One region of the Providencia sp. PROV208 genome, then DNA from elsewhere that is predicted to be linked to it. Evidence: riboswitches for the same ligand, from Rfam matches in the RefSeq annotation. Region 1 holds a riboswitch; the other holds the start of a gene.

The links. A riboswitch is a leader RNA that binds a small molecule or an ion and turns the genes downstream of it on or off. The one in region 1 is predicted to bind thiamine pyrophosphate.
Region 2: linked by a shared signal. The riboswitch ahead of thiB (thiamine ABC transporter substrate binding subunit) and the one ahead of thiC (phosphomethylpyrimidine synthase ThiC) in region 1 are both predicted to bind thiamine pyrophosphate.

What each region holds. Positions count from the first base shown of each region.
Region 1 is NZ_JAMPNS010000029.1:19,026-28,192, forward strand. It holds gene thiH (2-iminoacetate synthase ThiH) at 26-1,147, opposite strand; gene PR766_RS17605 (thiazole synthase) at 1,147-1,914, opposite strand; gene thiS (sulfur carrier protein ThiS) at 1,917-2,117, opposite strand; gene PR766_RS17615 (HesA/MoeB/ThiF family protein) at 2,105-2,863, opposite strand; gene thiE (thiamine phosphate synthase) at 2,853-3,530, opposite strand; gene thiC (phosphomethylpyrimidine synthase ThiC) at 3,514-5,481, opposite strand; TPP riboswitch at 5,626-5,738, opposite strand; gene PR766_RS17630 (HAD family hydrolase) at 5,966-6,643, opposite strand; gene PR766_RS17635 (ABC transporter ATP-binding protein) at 6,676-7,692, opposite strand; gene PR766_RS17640 (ABC transporter permease) at 7,689-8,504, opposite strand; gene PR766_RS17645 (ABC transporter permease) at 8,491-9,167, opposite strand, start outside.
Region 2 is NZ_JAMPNS010000008.1:66,911-76,077, reverse strand. It holds gene PR766_RS06805 (DNA polymerase II) at 1-364, opposite strand, end outside; gene thiQ (thiamine ABC transporter ATP-binding protein ThiQ) at 427-1,137, opposite strand; gene thiP (thiamine/thiamine pyrophosphate ABC transporter permease ThiP) at 1,130-2,734, opposite strand; gene thiB (thiamine ABC transporter substrate binding subunit) at 2,710-3,714, opposite strand; TPP riboswitch at 3,777-3,869, opposite strand; gene rppH (RNA pyrophosphohydrolase) at 3,983-4,516, shown strand; gene ptsP (phosphoenolpyruvate--protein phosphotransferase) at 4,521-6,767, shown strand; gene lgt (prolipoprotein diacylglyceryl transferase) at 6,868-7,764, shown strand; gene PR766_RS06770 (thymidylate synthase) at 7,843-8,694, shown strand; gene PR766_RS06765 (prepilin-type N-terminal cleavage/methylation domain-containing protein) at 9,046-9,167, shown strand, end outside.

The DNA of each region.
Region 1 (9,167 bases):
ATATTTCCCATCGATAAAACATAAATTAACGTCCTAAATAACCATCCCAGTCTTTCCAAACGGGCTGTAATCCAGCCTGAACTAAGGCATGTGCGACTTGAGCTGCACTGCGATTATCATTTGGTGAAAATTGTTCTAACTCGGTTTTTGAATCTGCATAGCCCCCTGGTTGCGTTTTCGATCCAGCGCTGACGTTGTTAATTGCCAGTGGTACCACATGATCACGAAAATAAGGGGATTCGCGGGTAGAGAGAGAAAGCTCTACCGTCGGTGCAAGCAAACGAAACGCACAGATCAGCTGAACTAGCTCGGCATCTCCCATTAACGAAGCGGGTTCAATTCCCCCAGCGCAAGGGCGTAAACGCGGAAATGAAATAGAATATCGGCTTTGCCAATAGTGTTGTTGCATATACAGCAGATGCTCTGCCAGCATATAGCAATCTGTTCGCCAACTACTGGAAAGTCCGATTAATGCGCCTAATCCAATCTTATCGACACCCGCTTGTCCAAGACGTTCAGGTGTGGCTAACCGCCAGTGAAAGTCCTGCTTTTTACCTTTCAAATGGTGAAGCTGATAAGTGGCTTCATGGTAGGTTTCTTGGTACACCATGACCCCATCTAACCCAAGGGTTTTTAGCTCGCGATATTCTTCAGTGCCCAAAGGTTGAACTTCCATCATCAACGAGCTGAAATAAGGACGAATTACGGGGAGATAACGGCGAAAATAGTCCATACCCACTTTGGTTTGGTGTTCACCAGTTACCAGCAACAAACTGTCAAAGCCAATTTGGCGAATGGTTTCACATTCACTGATGATTTCGGCTTCATCAAGGGTTTTGCGTTTAATACGGTTACTCATTGAAAACCCGCAATACGTGCAGTCATTTGCGCACAGATTGGAAAGGTACAGTGGGACATAAAAACCGACCGCATGACCAAACCGTTGGCGAGTAAGGCGTTGGGCTTTTTGAGCCATCGGCTCGATATAATGTCGCGCTGCGGGCGAAAGTAGCGCCATAAAATCATCGAGGGTCAAAGTATCACGTTGCAGCGCCTGTTCTACATCTGCAGCTGTTTTTCCATTAATCCGTAATGTGAGGTCATCCCAATCCAGCTGTTCCCAACGTTCACGGAAACTTCTGTCCATTACAGTGCCTCCAAAAATTGCGTTAGTGGGCTGGAAGCCTCAGCGTGTTGTTTCTGAGCGGCAAGTCCACTTTGGCGTGCGAGTTGTGCCGCTTCAATCGCCATTTTAAATGCTTGAGCCATTAGCTTAGGCTGCTTGGCAACGGCGATGGCGGTATTCACTAGCACGGCATCTGCCCCCATTTCTATGGCTTCGGCAGCGTGGCTTGGTGCACCAATACCAGCATCTACAACAACAGGGACGTTAGCTTGCTCGATAATAATCTGGAGCATCTCTTTCGTTACCAAGCCTTTATTGGTGCCAATTGGCGCGCCGAGAGGCATCACTGCTGCACAACCCACTTCTTCTAGCCGTTTGCATAAAACAGGGTCAGCACTGCAATAAGGTAATACCACAAAGCCTTCTTTGACTAACTGCTCTGCAGCTAGCAATGTTTCAACCGGGTCAGGAAGCAAATAGCGCATATCGGGATGAATTTCTAATTTAACCCAATGGGTGCCAAGTGCTTCACGGGCAAGACGCGCGGCGAAGATAGCTTCTTGGGCATTTTTTGCACCTGATGTGTTGGGAAGTAACTTAACGCCAAGTTCTTGAAGTGGTTGTAAAATTCCGTCATCTTGCCCACGTAAATTGACGCGTTTCATCGCCATGGTCACCAGCTGGCTACCAGAGGCTTGAATGGCTTGTTGCATTAAGGCTGGCGTAGCAAATTTACCGGTTCCAGTGAATAAACGTGATTGAAATGTGACATCAGCAATTTTTAACATTATTAACCCCCTGCGATGGCTTGAAACAGCAGAATGTTGTCTTGTTCATTAACAAAATGGCTTTCCCACTGGCTTTTGGGAATGATGACTTGATTGATCGCCAGTGCAGAGCCTGATGGATTTTGTTCGAGCTGAGTGAGCAGCTGGTGGAGGGTAATAGGACCTTCTACCTCCATCGGCTGGTCATTGATTATGATATGCATGTGACCTCTCGGCAGACAGGGCACTGTTTTGACGGTGTCAGTTGCAAGGTATTCCATTGCTGCTGTTTTCCATCAAACAGGCGCAATTTTCCACTTAATGGGGACGGTAACCCCACCAGCAATTTGATAGCTTCTAAGGCTTGTAAGGTACCCATCACGCCAACAACGGGACCTAAAACACCCGCGGTACGGCAGTTGCGTTGCGGTTCTTCTTGGTCGGGATACAAACATGCATAACAACCAAATTGAAATGGGGGCTCAAGTACCATTAGTTGTCCGCCAAAACCCACAGCGCTGCCGCTGACTAATGGTGTATTGCTGGCAACACAGGCAGCATTGACCGCATGGCGAGTCGCCATGTTATCGCAGCAGTCGAGAACCAGATTCACCTGTTCCACCAGCGGGAATAAGCTATCAATATCTAATTTCTGTTGGAAAATACGCGTTTTGGTATGAGGATTGAGCTGCTTTAAGCGGGCAGCGGCTAGCTGTGCCTTGGATTGGTTAATATCCTGCGTATTGTAGAGGACTTGGCGCTGTAAGTTAGAAATATGCAAATCATCATGATCGGCTATCCATAATTCACCCACACCCGCACCGGCTAAATACAGGCTTGCAGGGGAACCCAGCCCGCCTAAGCCAACAATCAACACTTTACTATCTTTGAGTTTTTGTTGCCCTTCAGGGCTGACGTCCTCAAGGAGTAACTGGCGACTATAACGCATAAATTCGTGATCATTGAGCATGGTCGTTATCCTTTAAGCGAGAAGCTGGTTCAATCAAATCAAGAAGCGTTTGAGTGGCAGCTTGCCAATCTTCTGCTTGGGTTATCGCGCTAACAACAGCGATGCTACCTACGCCCGTGTCGAGTACGGCTGGCACTCGCTCAATAGAAATTCCACCGATTGCCACCGTCGGAAATTCGGGTGTCGCGATAACCATCCGTTTTAGTGCTTCTAAACCTTGTGGTGTGGATGGCATCTGCTTGGTTTGGGTGGGAAAAATATGCCCAAGTGCGATATATGATGGACGAATGGATTTGGCGATCGCGACCTCATCGGGATCGTGGGTGGAGATCCCCAGCCGTAACCCCGCTTGATGAATGGCGATAAGGTCGGTTGTGTCCAGATCTTCTTGTCCCAAATGTACGCCATATGCCCCTAACTCTACGGCTAAACGCCAATAGTCATTAATAAATAATCGGGCATTATGTTGCTTGCCAAGTGCAATCGCGCGCTGAATTTGCTCATGAACTTCGCTATCTTGTTTGTCTTTGATTCGTAATTGCAAGGTGGAAACACCTGCATTTAGCAGGCGTTCAATCCATTCAACCGAATCCACGACAGGGTACAGACCAAGGCGATGCTCAGTCTGTGGAAATGGACTCTTCGGTAATTTAAGCGTTTTGTTCATCACTCACGACCTCAGTAATCTCAGCCCCATGATAGAGCTCACTTCCGTGGGCGCGAAAAGCTTCAGACATCTGCTCCATTCCCGCTTCTTTTTGTGCCGCATAGTCACGAACTTCTTGGGAAATTTTCATTGAGCAGAATTTTGGTCCACACATTGAGCAGAAGTGAGCTATTTTCCCAGAAGCTTGGGGTAGGGTTTCATCGTGATATTTACGCGCCGTTTCTGGGTCGAGGGCAAGATTAAATTGGTCTTCCCAACGGAACTCAAAACGCGCTTTGGACATCGCGTTATCACGAATTTGCGCACCTGGATGACCTTTTGCTAAATCAGCTGCATGGGCGGCAATTTTGTAGGTAATTAGCCCTTGTTTGACGTCTTCTTTGTTCGGTAAACCAAGGTGCTCTTTGGGGGTGACATAGCACAACATTGCACAGCCAAACCAACCAATCATGGCGGCACCAATACCGGAAGTGAAATGATCATAACCCGGCGCAATATCCGTCGTTAGAGGACCTAATGTATAGAATGGCGCTTCATGGCAGTGCTCTAATTCTTCGGTCATATTGCGACGGATCATTTGCATTGGCACATGCCCCGGACCTTCAATCATCACCTGTACATCGTATTCCCATGCGATCTTGGTCAGTTCGCCTAAGGTATGTAATTCTGAGAATTGGGCTTCGTCGTTAGCATCTTGTACAGACCCCGGACGCAGCCCATCCCCTAATGAGAGTGAAACATCATAGGCGGCGCAAATTTCGCAAATTTCACGGAAATGTTCATACAGGAAGTTTTCCTGATGGTGGGATAAACACCATTTCGCCATGATAGAACCGCCACGGGAAACAATGCCCGTCAGACGTTTAGCTGTCATTGGTACATAGCGCAGTAATACGCCAGCATGGATAGTAAAGTAATCAACGCCTTGTTCTGCTTGTTCTAACAGCGTATCGCGGAACATTTCCCAAGTGAGGTTTTCGGCAACGCCATTCACTTTTTCCAGAGCTTGATAGATAGGCACTGTGCCGATTGGCACTGGACTATTACGCAAAATCCACTCGCGGGTTTCATGTATATAGCGACCTGTCGATAAGTCCATAACAGTGTCTGCGCCCCAGCGCGTGGACCAAATCAGTTTTTCTACCTCTTCTTCGATAGATGAAGTCACCGAAGAGTTACCGATATTAGCGTTAACTTTCACTAAGAAATTACGCCCAATAATCATCGGCTCAGATTCAGGATGGTTAATATTGGCAGGGATAATTGCGCGACCCGCAGCGACCTCTTGGCGTACAAACTCAGGTGTAATATTGTCTGGTAAAATAGCCCCAAAACTTTGCCCCGGGTGTTGTTGGCGCAATACTTCGCTGCGAATACGCTCACGCCCCATATTTTCACGAATAGCGATAAATTCCATTTCTGGAGTCACTATGCCTTGGCGCGCATAGTGTAGCTGAGTGACGCATTTTCCGGTTTGGGCTTTCAGCGGTGCAGGGCGATTATTAAAACGCAGGTGGTCTAAGCCCGCATCCGCTAAGCGCTGTTGGGTAAAGTCCGAGCTGAGATTCTCAACAGCAACGGTATCGGCGCGTTCATGGATCCACGGCGCACGGATTTTTTTCAACCCCTTATGCACGTTGAGTTCAGAAGCGGGATCGCCGTAAGGACCTGAAGTGTCATACACAGGAACGGCTTCATTATCTTCAAATTTGGGATTCTCTTTATCACCGCCGATGAGTGTTGGAGAGAGCTGAATTTCGCGCATAGGCACTTGGATATCGTCCCGTGAGCCTAGGAGATAAATACGTTCGGAGTTAGGGAATGAAACGCCGGAAATGGTATTGATAAAGTCTTCCGCGGCATCACGTTGCGCTTTTCGGGTACGTGCTGGCGCAGCTTTAGGTGAAATATCGGTACTCGGTATAACAGAATTATTCGTATTATTGGACATAGCAATTTCCTGACATCGTCACAGGCTATACGGCGTAGTGCGCCAATAGCGGGTTTATCGAAAGAAAGTTGCTTGTCTGGAGTTCGGAGGAGTAATGGTGTGGCATTGCAACGAAATATCCACCAAGGGCGGGGAAGATCGTGCGAGAAGATTACTCTTGTTCCCTTCGCGGGTATTAACCCGATCAGGTTCCGCGGATCCCGAATTAACGGTCTCAGCCTGATGTTTGCACATGCTAGGCACTCCGACAAGAGCATTCAGTATAGAGTTTCCCCGTCATTCTTCAAGCGATAAGTGCGTTGGCTTCTCTCGGCTACCCGAGTCACATACTTGTGTATGCTCCTCGGGATATCCTCGCTTGCCGCCTTCTTCTCACTCGAATAATTTAGAGGAACCTTTGAAAGGCAGTTAGTTAAAAACCTAAAAATCCAAAACCTAGAAATTAAGAGTTAAAAGTTAAAACTAGGTTGGCTAAATAGGGGTTTTACAAACTCCACGAATATTGTGACCAGTGGTTTTCATTGGCGGCTTGGAGAAGGCGTGAGTCGCCGTTGATAATGAACGTCTCATCGGCGAAATGACACATTGGTAGGTCATTGGCGGAATCGGTGTAGAAATAAATATACGCATCGGTGATTGGCTGGTGGGAGATCCACTGTGTTAAACGCTTAACTTTACCTTCTTTAAAGGTCGGAATACCGTCAACTTCGGCCGTGTAGCAGCCATTTGAACGCTTAATATCGATTCCCATGGAGACGTCAGCTCCAAGACGATCAGCGATTTTGTTCACAATAAACGACACGGTTGCCGAGATCACAATGATCGGGATCCCTTGCGATCGGTATGATGTGATCGTACTTAAGGCCGTTGGGTAAACACGTGGAAGGATAATCGTCTCAACAAAATCCTCTAGCCATTCATCGACTAGCTCTATCTTGATGCCTTCGAGAGTCTGCAAATTAGACTTTAAGTAAGTCACCATATCCAAATTGCCGGCGTTGTACAGTTCCATCATCTCTTTATCGGCTTCGACGAAACGCGGGTCTGTGATGATTTTTTTATCCCACAAATATTGTGTCCACAGCACGCTGCTGTCTCCGCGAATAAGCGTATCGTCTAAATCAAAAATAGCTAATTTGGTTTGTGTAGACTGGTTTGGCATGAGGTTCCTTTCAATGGCTCACTTATTGCTGATTAACTTAGCGCTCGAATTTCATTTTTATTAAACATTAACTCAAGGTGCGTGCCCGGTTCAAACAAACGTTCAGAAGAGCGATTAAGAAGATCTACCGTCATATCGCCAGCAGGGGTATTGACGCTGTAGCGAATGATATTTCCGAGCAGTTGGTGGTCAAGGATCACTGCATCTACAGGTGCAGAAATATGGCTACCATACTGTCTTCCCGTTTCACGAACATAAATAGATTCTGGGCGAATGGCGAGAGTTCCTTGTAAATTGACACCTAGCATCCCATTGGCTTTCTCGGCATCGACTAAATTGTAATGTCCCATAAAGCGTGCGACAAATTCAGTGGCAGGTTGAGTATAGATGTTTTCAGCGGTATCGCTTTGAATAATTGCGCCTTTATTCATTAAAAAAATGCGGTCAGACATAATCATCGCTTCATCTTGATCGTGAGTGACGAAAATGGTCGTGAGCCCGAGTTCGCGCTGGATCTCACGAATTTGTTGGCGCAGGTGCTTGCGAATACGGGCATCAAGCGCCGATAACGGTTCGTCGAGAAGCAAAATTTGCGGTTTCATCACCAGTGCGCGCGCAAGTGCGACACGTTGGCGCTGACCTCCCGAAAGTTGATGCGGGTATTGGTTCTCTTTGCCTTGTAGCTCAACTATATCAATCACTTCGCAAACCGCTTTGTTGCGTTCAGTCGCAGACACTTTTCGCATCTTTAATCCAAAGGCAATATTCTCCGCGACGGTCATGTTTGGGAATAAGGCATAGCTTTGAAATACCATACCCACCCCACGCTGTTGAGCGGGCTGGTGAGTGATATTTTGGCGGTTAATATAGAGTTCCCCGCTATCGGGTTGCTCCAGCCCCGCAATACAACGGAGTAAGGTGGATTTTCCGCAGCCACTTGGCCCGAGTAAGGTAATAAATTCGCCTTTTTCAATCGTAAATTGGATATCGGAGAATACCTGATTTTGACCAAAGGATTTGGTTAGATTTTCAGCAATGACGTAGCTCATCGTTCGTCTCCCGCACGATTCAAGCGAGTTGCTAACCCTGTGAGCAGCAACGTAAATAGGAAGTAGGACATCACCAATGCCGAGGTAAAGTGTCCGCTGGTTTGGCGCATATTGAAGAGATAGATCTGCAAGGTTTCGAAACGGGTTCCCACTAGAATATTAGCAAACACGAATTCGCCCATTAAAAATGAAAAAGAAATTAGCAAAGACACCAATAACCCTTTACGGATATTTGGGAGCACTATCATTAAAAAGGCTTTAAACGTGCTGGCGCCGAGTAAATGGGCGGCATCCATTAAGTCATGCAGGTTGATCCCTTGGAAACTATTGGCGAGTGCGCGGTACATAAATGGCAATGTGATAGTGAAGTAAGTACCAATTAGAATCCACGGCGTACCGACCAACATAAATGGCTCATCGGCAAAAATTTGCAGTAAGCCGACGGAAGAGACAACGGGCGGTATCGCAAAAGGAAGAATGATTAATAAATCCATCAACCCTTTGAGCTTTGGAAAGCGGTAAAACACGGCGAAAGTCATCGGTAAAATGACCAGTACGCTGATCAGTAATGTGCCAAAGCAGATCAAGAGCGATCGTCCAAATGCCATTAAAAAGCGCGGATCTTGCCACAGTTGCAGATACCATTTTATGGAAAGGGCATCAGGCATAATCGTCGCGCCCCATGAGCTCGAAATGGAGTAAACAAAGGTGGCGATAATTGGCAGCGCAAGAATGGTGGCAACAGTGCCGAGCACCATTTTATGAAACAGTAAACTCGGTGTTTTTGGGCTACGAATATTAGGATTTAGCATGGTAGCTCCGCTTTAATAGCCAGTGGTGAATCGCTGTGATAAACCCAAGGATCGCAATCAAAACAACGGACAGTGCAGCTGCCATATTGGGTTCTAAGAATAGGTCGCCAGAGACAAGACTGGCAATGCGGATAGTCACTAAGTTGTAGTTTCCACTGGTCAATGCATAAGTGCTGGCATAGGCGCCAACCGCATTGGCCACTAAGATAATAAACGTGCCTAGCAAGGCAGGGGAAATCACCGGAATACCTACTTTCAGCCAATAAGTGAGCTTGCTTGCCCCCATGGTCTTAGCCGCATCTTCCCATTCAGGTTTTAAGGCATCAAATGCAGGGTAAAGTAGTAAAATTCCCAGCGGGATTTGGAAATAGATATACAGGAGCATCAAGCCGCTGGCGCTGTAGATATTAAAATCATCAATCCATCCCCACGCTTTAAGCTGTAAGGTAATTGCGCCGTTAAAACCTAAAATAATGATAAACGCGAAGGCTAATGGGACACCGCTAAAATTGCTCGCCATGGTGGTAAACGAAATCATAAAATTGCGCACTTTGCCCTGCATTTTATAAATAGAGAATGCAGTAACACAGGCAATAAGCAGACCAACAACACTACAAATTAGTGATAACCATAAGGTGTTTTGAAACGCTTGTAGATAGAAAT
Region 2 (9,167 bases), on a different contig from region 1:
TTAAATAACGTTCACAAGGGCGAATATCAGTTTCTAATAACTCGACACCTAGCGCTTGGCAATTTTTGTCCAAATTTTGTAACTGGCGATATTGCTGACAGTAAATGGCATACACTTTTTCGCGTTTAAAATCCCGAAGCTCAACGGGGCGATAGCTAATATCAGCTTGCCCTTCAAATAAATGGCGTACAAGGGGCAGTTTAGATTCGGGTAAAAAACCGACGGCTTGTTGATAAGGAACAATGACTTTTTGCGGTTGATTATCGGTAAGTAGCCAATAGCTGACCTCGATACCGTAGCGGGTATCTCGCCAATGGCGGCTAAGAATAAAGCCTTTTTCAGCGGGGGCATTGGATGGAGGCATAAAGGAAACTCGCGTAAATAATCTGCAATTAATATACGCGAATGGTGGGGATTTATACAGTGTTATTTATCGAGATAATTAGAAATGCCTAATAATGCAGAAGCATCGGTTTTGCCTTGTAACAGTGTTTCAGTATCGCCGTCATACACAATTGCGCCATCGGCAATCACTAAGCTACGAGGGGCGATTTGTAGCGAGTCTTCAATACTATGAGAGACCATCAATAACGTGATGGATTTATTAACGCAAATGTCATTGAGTAATTGCAGCATTTCATTGCGTAAAGCGGGATCTAAGGCAGAAAATGGCTCATCTAACAATAAAATAGGTTGGTTGCGAATTAAACAGCGAGCAAGCGCTGCACGTTGACGTTGACCACCCGATAACTGCGCCGGTGTTCTATCCAAACATTCAGTTAAGCTGACGTGTTGTGCCATCTGTTCAACTTCAGTCATTTGCAGTTGATTAAGGCGCAAACTAGGTTGTAAGCCTAACCCAATATTTTGCCTAACCGTGAGGTGGGCAAAGAGATTATTTTCTTGGAATAGCATGGAGACAGGGCGCTTCGCAGGGGGTGTCAAAGTATGATTTTCGCCATTTAACGTGATAGTGCCATGGCGAGGATACTGAAATCCACTAATTAGGCTAAGTAGGGTACTCTTGCCTGCGCCGCTCGGTCCCATGATCGCGACTCTTTCTCCTGAAGCGACTATGAAATCAAAGTGCATGTTCAGACTATCGTATTGATAATCTAGGTTTTTTAATTCAATCATGAGTCTTTCCCGATAATCTCTCAAGTAAGCTGAACAGGCAAAAACAAAGTAACAGCAATAGCATCGCGGTGACAGCACCGTCATGAGTACGATAAGCGCCTATTTGCTGATAAAGATAGTAAGGTAGAGTGCGAAACGCTTCATTACCAAACAGGGCGACGACGCCAAAATCCCCGATTGAAATAACACAAGCAAACGCTAATGCTTGAGCGATAGGTTTACGTAGCGCGCGTAACTCAATAATTTTAAATCGGTTAAAGCCTGTAATTTCCAAAGATTGACACAATGGATTATAACGTTGAGCCAAATCCCGCGTAGGGTTATCAAGCACTTTTAGGGCATAAGGGATCGCAAGTAAGGCATTTGTCATGATCACGAGCGGATAAGGAGTCTCAGGGATACCAATGGTTTCATTGAAAAAAATGAAAAAGCCAGTTGCCAGAACAATCCCAGGCATCGCGAGAATGATGAGACCGCTGAGTTCAATCGCTTGTCCAAGTTTTAGTGCATTTCTCAGTCGTAGTTCTCGGCTACTCCAAAGCAGCATTAGCGTGAGGATGACACATATCACTCCTGCGAAAAGTGCGATAAACAGTGATGTTGATGTTGCTTGCCATAAGGCTGATTGCTGGAGGACGTCCAGTAGTTGACTATTTAGTCCATCGACAATAACCGCTAATAAGGGCGGGATTAATAGGAGGAGGGCGGCAGCAATCACAAGCAAATCGCGCAAGCGACGAAATAGGTTATCGGCAGGGTCAAACCACTGATTTTGATGACTAAAGCCAATTGAGAATGCATGATTAATGTGCTGGCAAATTAACATTAAGCCCACGCAGCAGCCAAGCTGAATCAAGGCGAGCAATGTGGCTCGTCCTAAATCAAAGTCATAGCTAAGCGCTTGATAAATCGCTAACTCGATAGTTGTCGCTGCTGGACCGCCTCCCAAAGCAAGTACTGTCGCAAAACTGGCAAAGCACAACATAAAAATTAAGGCGCCAGTCGGTAACATCTGGCGGCGCAAATAGGGCCATTCCAAAATAGCGAATTGTTGCCACTCATTAAATCCAAGTTGAGCTGCGCTTTGTCGTTGCTCAATAGCAATATTTTCAAGCGATTGTAATAGCATTCGGGTGGCGAGTGGCATATTGAAAAAGATATGAGCCAACAAAATGCCACGTAATCCATAAGGCGAGAATTGGTATTCAAATCCTAGCCATTGGCACAGTTTTGCAAGCCATCCGGTTTGCCCATATACCGATAAAATACCAAAAACAGCCACCAATACGGGTAAAACGAGAGTCATAGCGCATAGGCGGAGGAAGAGCGTTCGTCCCCAGAACCGCCGGCGGTAAAGGGCTCTTGCAAGAAAAATAGCGGGAATAATGGAAAAAATCGCGGAAAGCAGTGCCTGCAAAAACGTAAAACCGATGACATGCCAGAGGTAATCATCTTCAACGATTTCTTTGAGCGAAATTTCAGGTGCGAAAAACCACAGAGCCCCAAATGCGAGCAAAGCAACGACAAGCAATAAACCGGAGGCAAGCGCCCCCGGTAATAAAGTTAAGTTGATTAACGACTGACGGCGGTTTGCCATAAACGAGTCCATGCTTGACGTTCTTTAGCCACTTCTTGAGCACTAAATTGCAATGACTTTTTCGGTAATGGCAACACGTTATACACTTCAGGTAGCGGTATATCGATCACCGGATACATCCAGTTAGTTGTGGGTAATGTGTTTTGGAATTCTGGCGTTAACATAAACTGTAAAAACTGTTTTGCGAGCTCAGGCTGCGGGCTGTGCTTCAATCTAGCTGCTACCTCGACTTGCATATAATGCCCTTCATCAAACAGAGCCGCAGCGTAGTTATCTTTCTTATCATTCAGAATCTGGTAGCCTGGAGAGGCGGTATAGCTAAGAACAAAATCACCTTCGCCTTTCAAGAATAATCCATAAGATTCACTCCAGCCTTTCGTGACCGTGAGCGTTTTGTCTGCCATTTTTTTCCATGCATCGGCAGATTTTTCACCGTAGATTTTTTCAACCCACAACATTAACCCTAAGCCAGGGGTGCTGGTGCGAGGATCTTGATAAATGATTTTCCAATTATTTTTGCTATCAAGCAGCTCATTCATGCTTTTCGGTGGCTGCTTAATTTTATTGGTATCGTAGATGAACGCGAAGTAGCCATAGTCGTAAGGAATGAATGTTTTGCTATTCCATTCGATAGGTAATTTGAGGGCATCAGTTTTGATATCTGCAGCGGCGAATAATCCTGTTTTTTCTGCGGAATCAAGCAAGTTGTTATCTAAACCTAAGATAACGTCAGCTTTGCTTTTAGCACCTTCCATACGCAGGCGGTTGAGTAGCGCAACACCATCACCTAATGAAACTAATTTCAATTCACAATCACATTGGGCTTCGAAATTCTTTTTAATTTGTGGACCTGGACCCCACTCAGCGGCAAAAGAATCATAGGTATAGACAGTCAGCGTTGGTTTCTCGGCTGAGGCTAACGTTGCAAAACTTAAGGTGGTTAATGCAATGATAGAGGTAAATAGCTTATTTTTAGTCATTGTAATTCCTGCGTAAATCATAAAAAACACACAGGATTTGAGGGGGGACCGATACAATAATTTGTAGACGGCAGCTCAAATCCCTACGCCGGTATTAGCCGGATCAGGTTCTACGGGTTATTTCTCAGCCCAAATTGGCACCCCGTTGAGACGCAGACTATTGTAGTTACTTCAGACATATCTGCAAACTGTATTGATATAGGTTTACCAGTTTAGGTATGTGTGAAACAATTAGGCATCTTTCAAATTTGGTTATTGAGGTAGTCTAGTGATCGATGATGATGGCTACCGCCCGAATGTAGGAATTGTAATTTGTAATCGGCAAGGTCAAGTCTTATGGGCTCGCCGTTATGGTCAGCATTCTTGGCAATTTCCTCAAGGTGGGATTAACCCTGGGGAATCGCCAGAACAAGCGATGTATCGTGAGTTATACGAGGAAGTCGGACTACAGCGTAAAGATGTCAGGTTACTTGCATCTACCCGTAATTGGTTACGCTACAAATTACCTAAGCGTTTGGTGCGTTGGGATACAAAACCTGTTTGTATTGGACAGAAACAACGTTGGTTTTTACTTCAACTCCAATGTAATGACGCCGATATAAATGTGCAGCGCAGTAAATCGCCAGAATTTGACGGCTGGCGGTGGGTCAGTTATTGGTATCCTGTTAGGCAAGTGGTTTCTTTTAAACGCGAAGTTTATCGGCGTGTTATGAAGGAATTCGCCCCCGTGGTTATGCCTTTGCAGGAACAAAAATTACCACAACGACCTGTTTTTAATAATCGTAGGCGCGGAGTCAAATAAGCCTATGTTGACGCGTTTACGTGACATTGTCGAAAAGGTCGCGATGGCGACCAGCTTGACCCAAGCGCTTGAAGTTTTGGTCAATGAAACCTGCAAAGCGATGCGCACAGATGTGTGCTCGATTTATTTAGCAGATCATCCTCGTCAATGTTATTACCTAATGGCAACCCGCGGGCTGAAAAAGCCTAGCGGGATTGCTATTCGTCTAGGATTTGACGAAGGGGTTGTTGGCGCTGTCGGTCGACAATCTGAAATGCTGAATCTCGCGGACATTCGTGAACACCCTCAATTCAAATATCTCCCTCAAATTAAAGAAGAGCAGCTCAAGGCATTTCTTGGTGTGCCTGTGGTTTATCGACGTCAGCTACTGGGTGTGCTGGTCGTTCAGCAACGAGAAAAGCGGTTATTTAGCGAAACCGAAGAGTCCTTTATGGTGACGCTATCTATGCAGTTAGCGGTGATTTTATCTCAAGCACAGACCAAAGGTATTTTTGGCCAATATCGTCAAAATCGCTTTAAAGCCATTCCTGTTTCACAAGGAATTTCAATGGCATATGGTTGGCAAGATACTTCCCAGCCATCTTTAGATAGCATATGCCAAGCCACCACATTAAATATTGATGAAGAACGCCAGCGTTTGGTTGTTGCACTGGAAAGTGCCGCTGCGGAATTTCGCCGGATCAGCAAACGTTTTATGGCAAGTTCATCCAAAGAGAGCGCTGCCATTTTTGATCTGTATAACCACTTGCTTAGCGATCCCCAACTGAAAAAACGATTGTTTACGGCGATCAATCAAGGCGCAGTGGCAGAGTGGGCCGTCAAAACAGTTATCGAAGATTATGCCTTGCAGTTCTCTCGCCTGAGAGATCTTTATTTAAGAGAGCGCGGCTCGGATCTTCGGACGTTAGGGCAACGTTTATTGTTTCATCTGGATGACTCTCAGACTCCCACTAGTCAATGGCCAGATCGTTTTATTTTGGTTGCGGATGAGTTGAGTGCCAGTGTTCTTGCTGAGTTACCGCTTGAGCAATTGGCAGGAGTGATTGTTCGCGATGGTGCAACACATTCACACTCGGCGATTTTGATCCGCGCAATGGGGATCCCAGCCATTATGGGGGCGGATATTGAGCCTTCGTTATTACACAATCGTCATCTGATTTTGGATGGGTATCGTGGTGAAGTATTTATTGAACCTGAAAATTTTATCGCTCAGGAATATCAGCAAATCATCGAAGAAGAAAATGACCTTAGCCGATTAGCGGAAGGAACACTTTCCCAAGACGCCATACTGAAAAATGGCGAGCATGTGGATATTTGCCTTAACGCTGGGCTGAGTCCGCGTTATGAACAACAAATTCATGATGGTGTTGACGGAGTCGGGTTATACCGTACTGAGCTGCCATTTATGCTGCACAATGGCTTTCCCTCAGAAGATGAGCAGAAGCAGTTATATCGTGAAGTATTGCAACTGTTTTCAACCAAACCGGTTGTGCTAAGAACGTTGGACATTGGGGCGGACAAACAGCTGCCCTATATGCCGATTAGTGAAGAGAATCCATGTTTAGGCTGGCGTGGGATCCGAGTGATGTTGGATCAACCTGAGATATTTTTGATCCAGTTACGAGCTATGTTGCGAGCGAACCAAGATACGGGGAATTTGCGTATTTTGCTGCCGATGATCACCAGCATTAATGAGGTGGATGAAGCGATTGGCTTGATTAATCGCGCCCGAAATGAAGTCAGCCAACAGCTTGGTAAACCAATTAATTTACCGCCAATAGGCGTCATGCTGGAAGTACCTTCGTTATTGTTTTTGCTGCCAGAGCTAAAACAACGTGTTGATTTTATTTCTATTGGTACCAATGACTTTACACAATATTTACTTGCAGTTGACCGTAATAACACTCATGTAGCGGCACTCTATGATAACCTGCACCCTGCGGTGGTTCGCTTTTTATCCCTGGTTCATACCGAATGTCAGCGTATTGGTTTACCAATCAGTGTGTGCGGTGAAATGGCGGGTCAACCATTAAGCGCGATGGTGCTAATGGCTTTAGGCTATCGAAGTTTAAGTATGAGTGGGCGTAGTGTGCCTCGCATGAAGTATTTAATTCGCCAGCTTGATCCTCTATTGATGTCTGAATTAGTACCTGAACTGCTTTCGGCAGAAACGAGTGAAAATGTCCGACACAAAATCAGTGAGTTCATGGAAAAAAATGGACTCGGTGGGTTTGTGCGTGGCGGGATCTAATTTGATCTTCTATGTTATTAATATGTAATTATATGCTGACAATAACCTCGTGTTATTATGCGGCATAATTTTTGAATCAATTATTTTAAAGTGGGGAACGATGAGTAACAGCTACTTAGCATTTCCGGAAATTGATCCCGTTATGTTTTCGATTGGACCAGTTTCTCTACATTGGTATGGTTTTATGTACCTTGTGGGGTTCGTTTTTGCGTTATGGCTAGCAGGGCGTAGAGCGGCTAAGCCAAATAGCGGCTGGACAAAAAATGAAGTCGAAAACCTCCTGTATATTGGCTTTGTCGGTGTATTTGTTGGTGGGCGATTAGGCTATGTTTTCTTCTATAATTTACCTGTTTTCTTAGCTGACCCATTGTACCTATTCAAAGTGTGGGATGGGGGAATGTCCTTCCATGGTGGCTTGATCGGCGTTATCTGTGCCATGATGTTGTTTGCCTATCGCACTAAACGACGCTTTTTACAAGTGTCTGATTTCGTTGCACCTTTAATTCCCTTTGGTCTTGGTATGGGGCGTATCGGTAACTTTATTAATGGTGAATTATGGGGACGCGTCACATTAGATACACCATGGGCGTTTTTATTCCCTCATTCAAGAAGTGAAGATATTCAGCTTGCGGCACAAGATCCATCCCTGTTACCTATTCTTGAGCAATATGGCGTGTTACCAAGACACCCATCTCAGCTGTATGAAATGTTTTTAGAAGGCATCGTTTTATTCCTGATTTTGAATTTATTTGTTCGTAAGCCTCGCCCAATGGGAAGCGTATCGGGCTTATTCCTTATTGGCTATGGTGCATTCCGTATCATTGTGGAATTCTTCAGACAACCGGATGCGCAGTTAGGGCTATTTGGCGGCATCAGTATGGGGCAAATACTCTCAATTCCGATGATTCTTATCGGTGTATTGATGATTATTTGGGCTTATAAATATGGTAAAAATATTCCTGCCCATAAGCCCGCTAAGAACGCAGACAGTAAGTAAATCAAGTCAATATAGGTTTGTGTTATTACTGATGTTTTATAGCACAAACCGCCTGTATTTTTGAGTAAGAGAGCCACTATGAAGCAGTATCTTGAATTATGCCAACGTATTCTCGATGAAGGTCAATGGGTTGAAAACAAGCGCACAAATGTTCGCTGTTTAACCGTTATTAATGCTGATCTCGAATATGATGTAGGTAACAATCAATTTCCTCTAATTACGACCCGCAAAAGCTTTTATAAAGCCGCTATTGCTGAATTATTAGGGTACTTACGTGGCTATGATAACGCGGCACAATTTCGTGAAATTGGTTGTAATACATGGAATGCCAATGCGAATGAAAACCAAGCATGGTTAGATAATCCGCACCGCAAAGGCGAAGATGACATGGGGCGCGTTTATGGTGTCCAAGGTCGTTCATGGCAACGTCCCGATGGTTCTCATCTTGACCAATTAAAGAAAGTCGTTAATAACCTGAAAAATGGCATTGATGACCGTGCGGAAATTATTACTTTCTATAACCCTGGCGAATTCGAAATGGGCTGCTTACGTCCATGTATGCATACCCATACCTTTTCACTGCTTGGCGATACATTGCATTTAACTTCATACCAACGTAGCTGCGATGTTCCCCTTGGACTCAATTTTAATCAGGTGCAATGTTTTGTCTTGTTGGCGCTAATGGCGCGTATTACGGGTCATAAAGCAGGTAAGGCTTACCATAAAATTGTGAATGCTCATATTTATGAAAATCAGCTACCTTTAATGCGTGATGTCCAATTAACGCGTGAGCCATACCCATCTCCAAATTTAACGATTAATCCTGAAATTAAAACCTTAGAAGATATTGAAACGTGGGTAACAACGGATGACTTCACTTTGGAAGGTTATCAGTGTCACGAAGCCATTAAATATCCATTTACGGTTTAATTAGTTTTGATTAGTTGATATGAAGGCATAGGCATTTCACATTGCTTATGCCTTCATTGTCTTCATTACCTGCCTACGTAATTACTCTTGAATTCTCTACCTCTCATCTTTTTGCTTTGCCATTTGTTCAACTACTTTCCAGCATCATTCTTTTTTTCGTGAGCTATTTTTTTGCCCCTTTATTTATTATTCAAAGTGGTATCCAGAAAGTACGAGAGAAAATGTAACCATTACATTTTTCTGGAAAGCGCTACGAAAAATAGGCGATGAAGATTGTTGTCCTATGATATTTCCGGTCATGCTTATCTCTGGGGCTAGATAGGTTGCTATCAGAAGGGAAAGATAAACCAGATGAATTTGATAAATAAAACGACGAAGTGGTTGAAGAAAAAAAAGGATGAACAGGGATTCACGTTAATTGAAATGTTAGTTGTACTGTTTCTTTGTTCAATCGTGGGGTTACCTGCATTTTA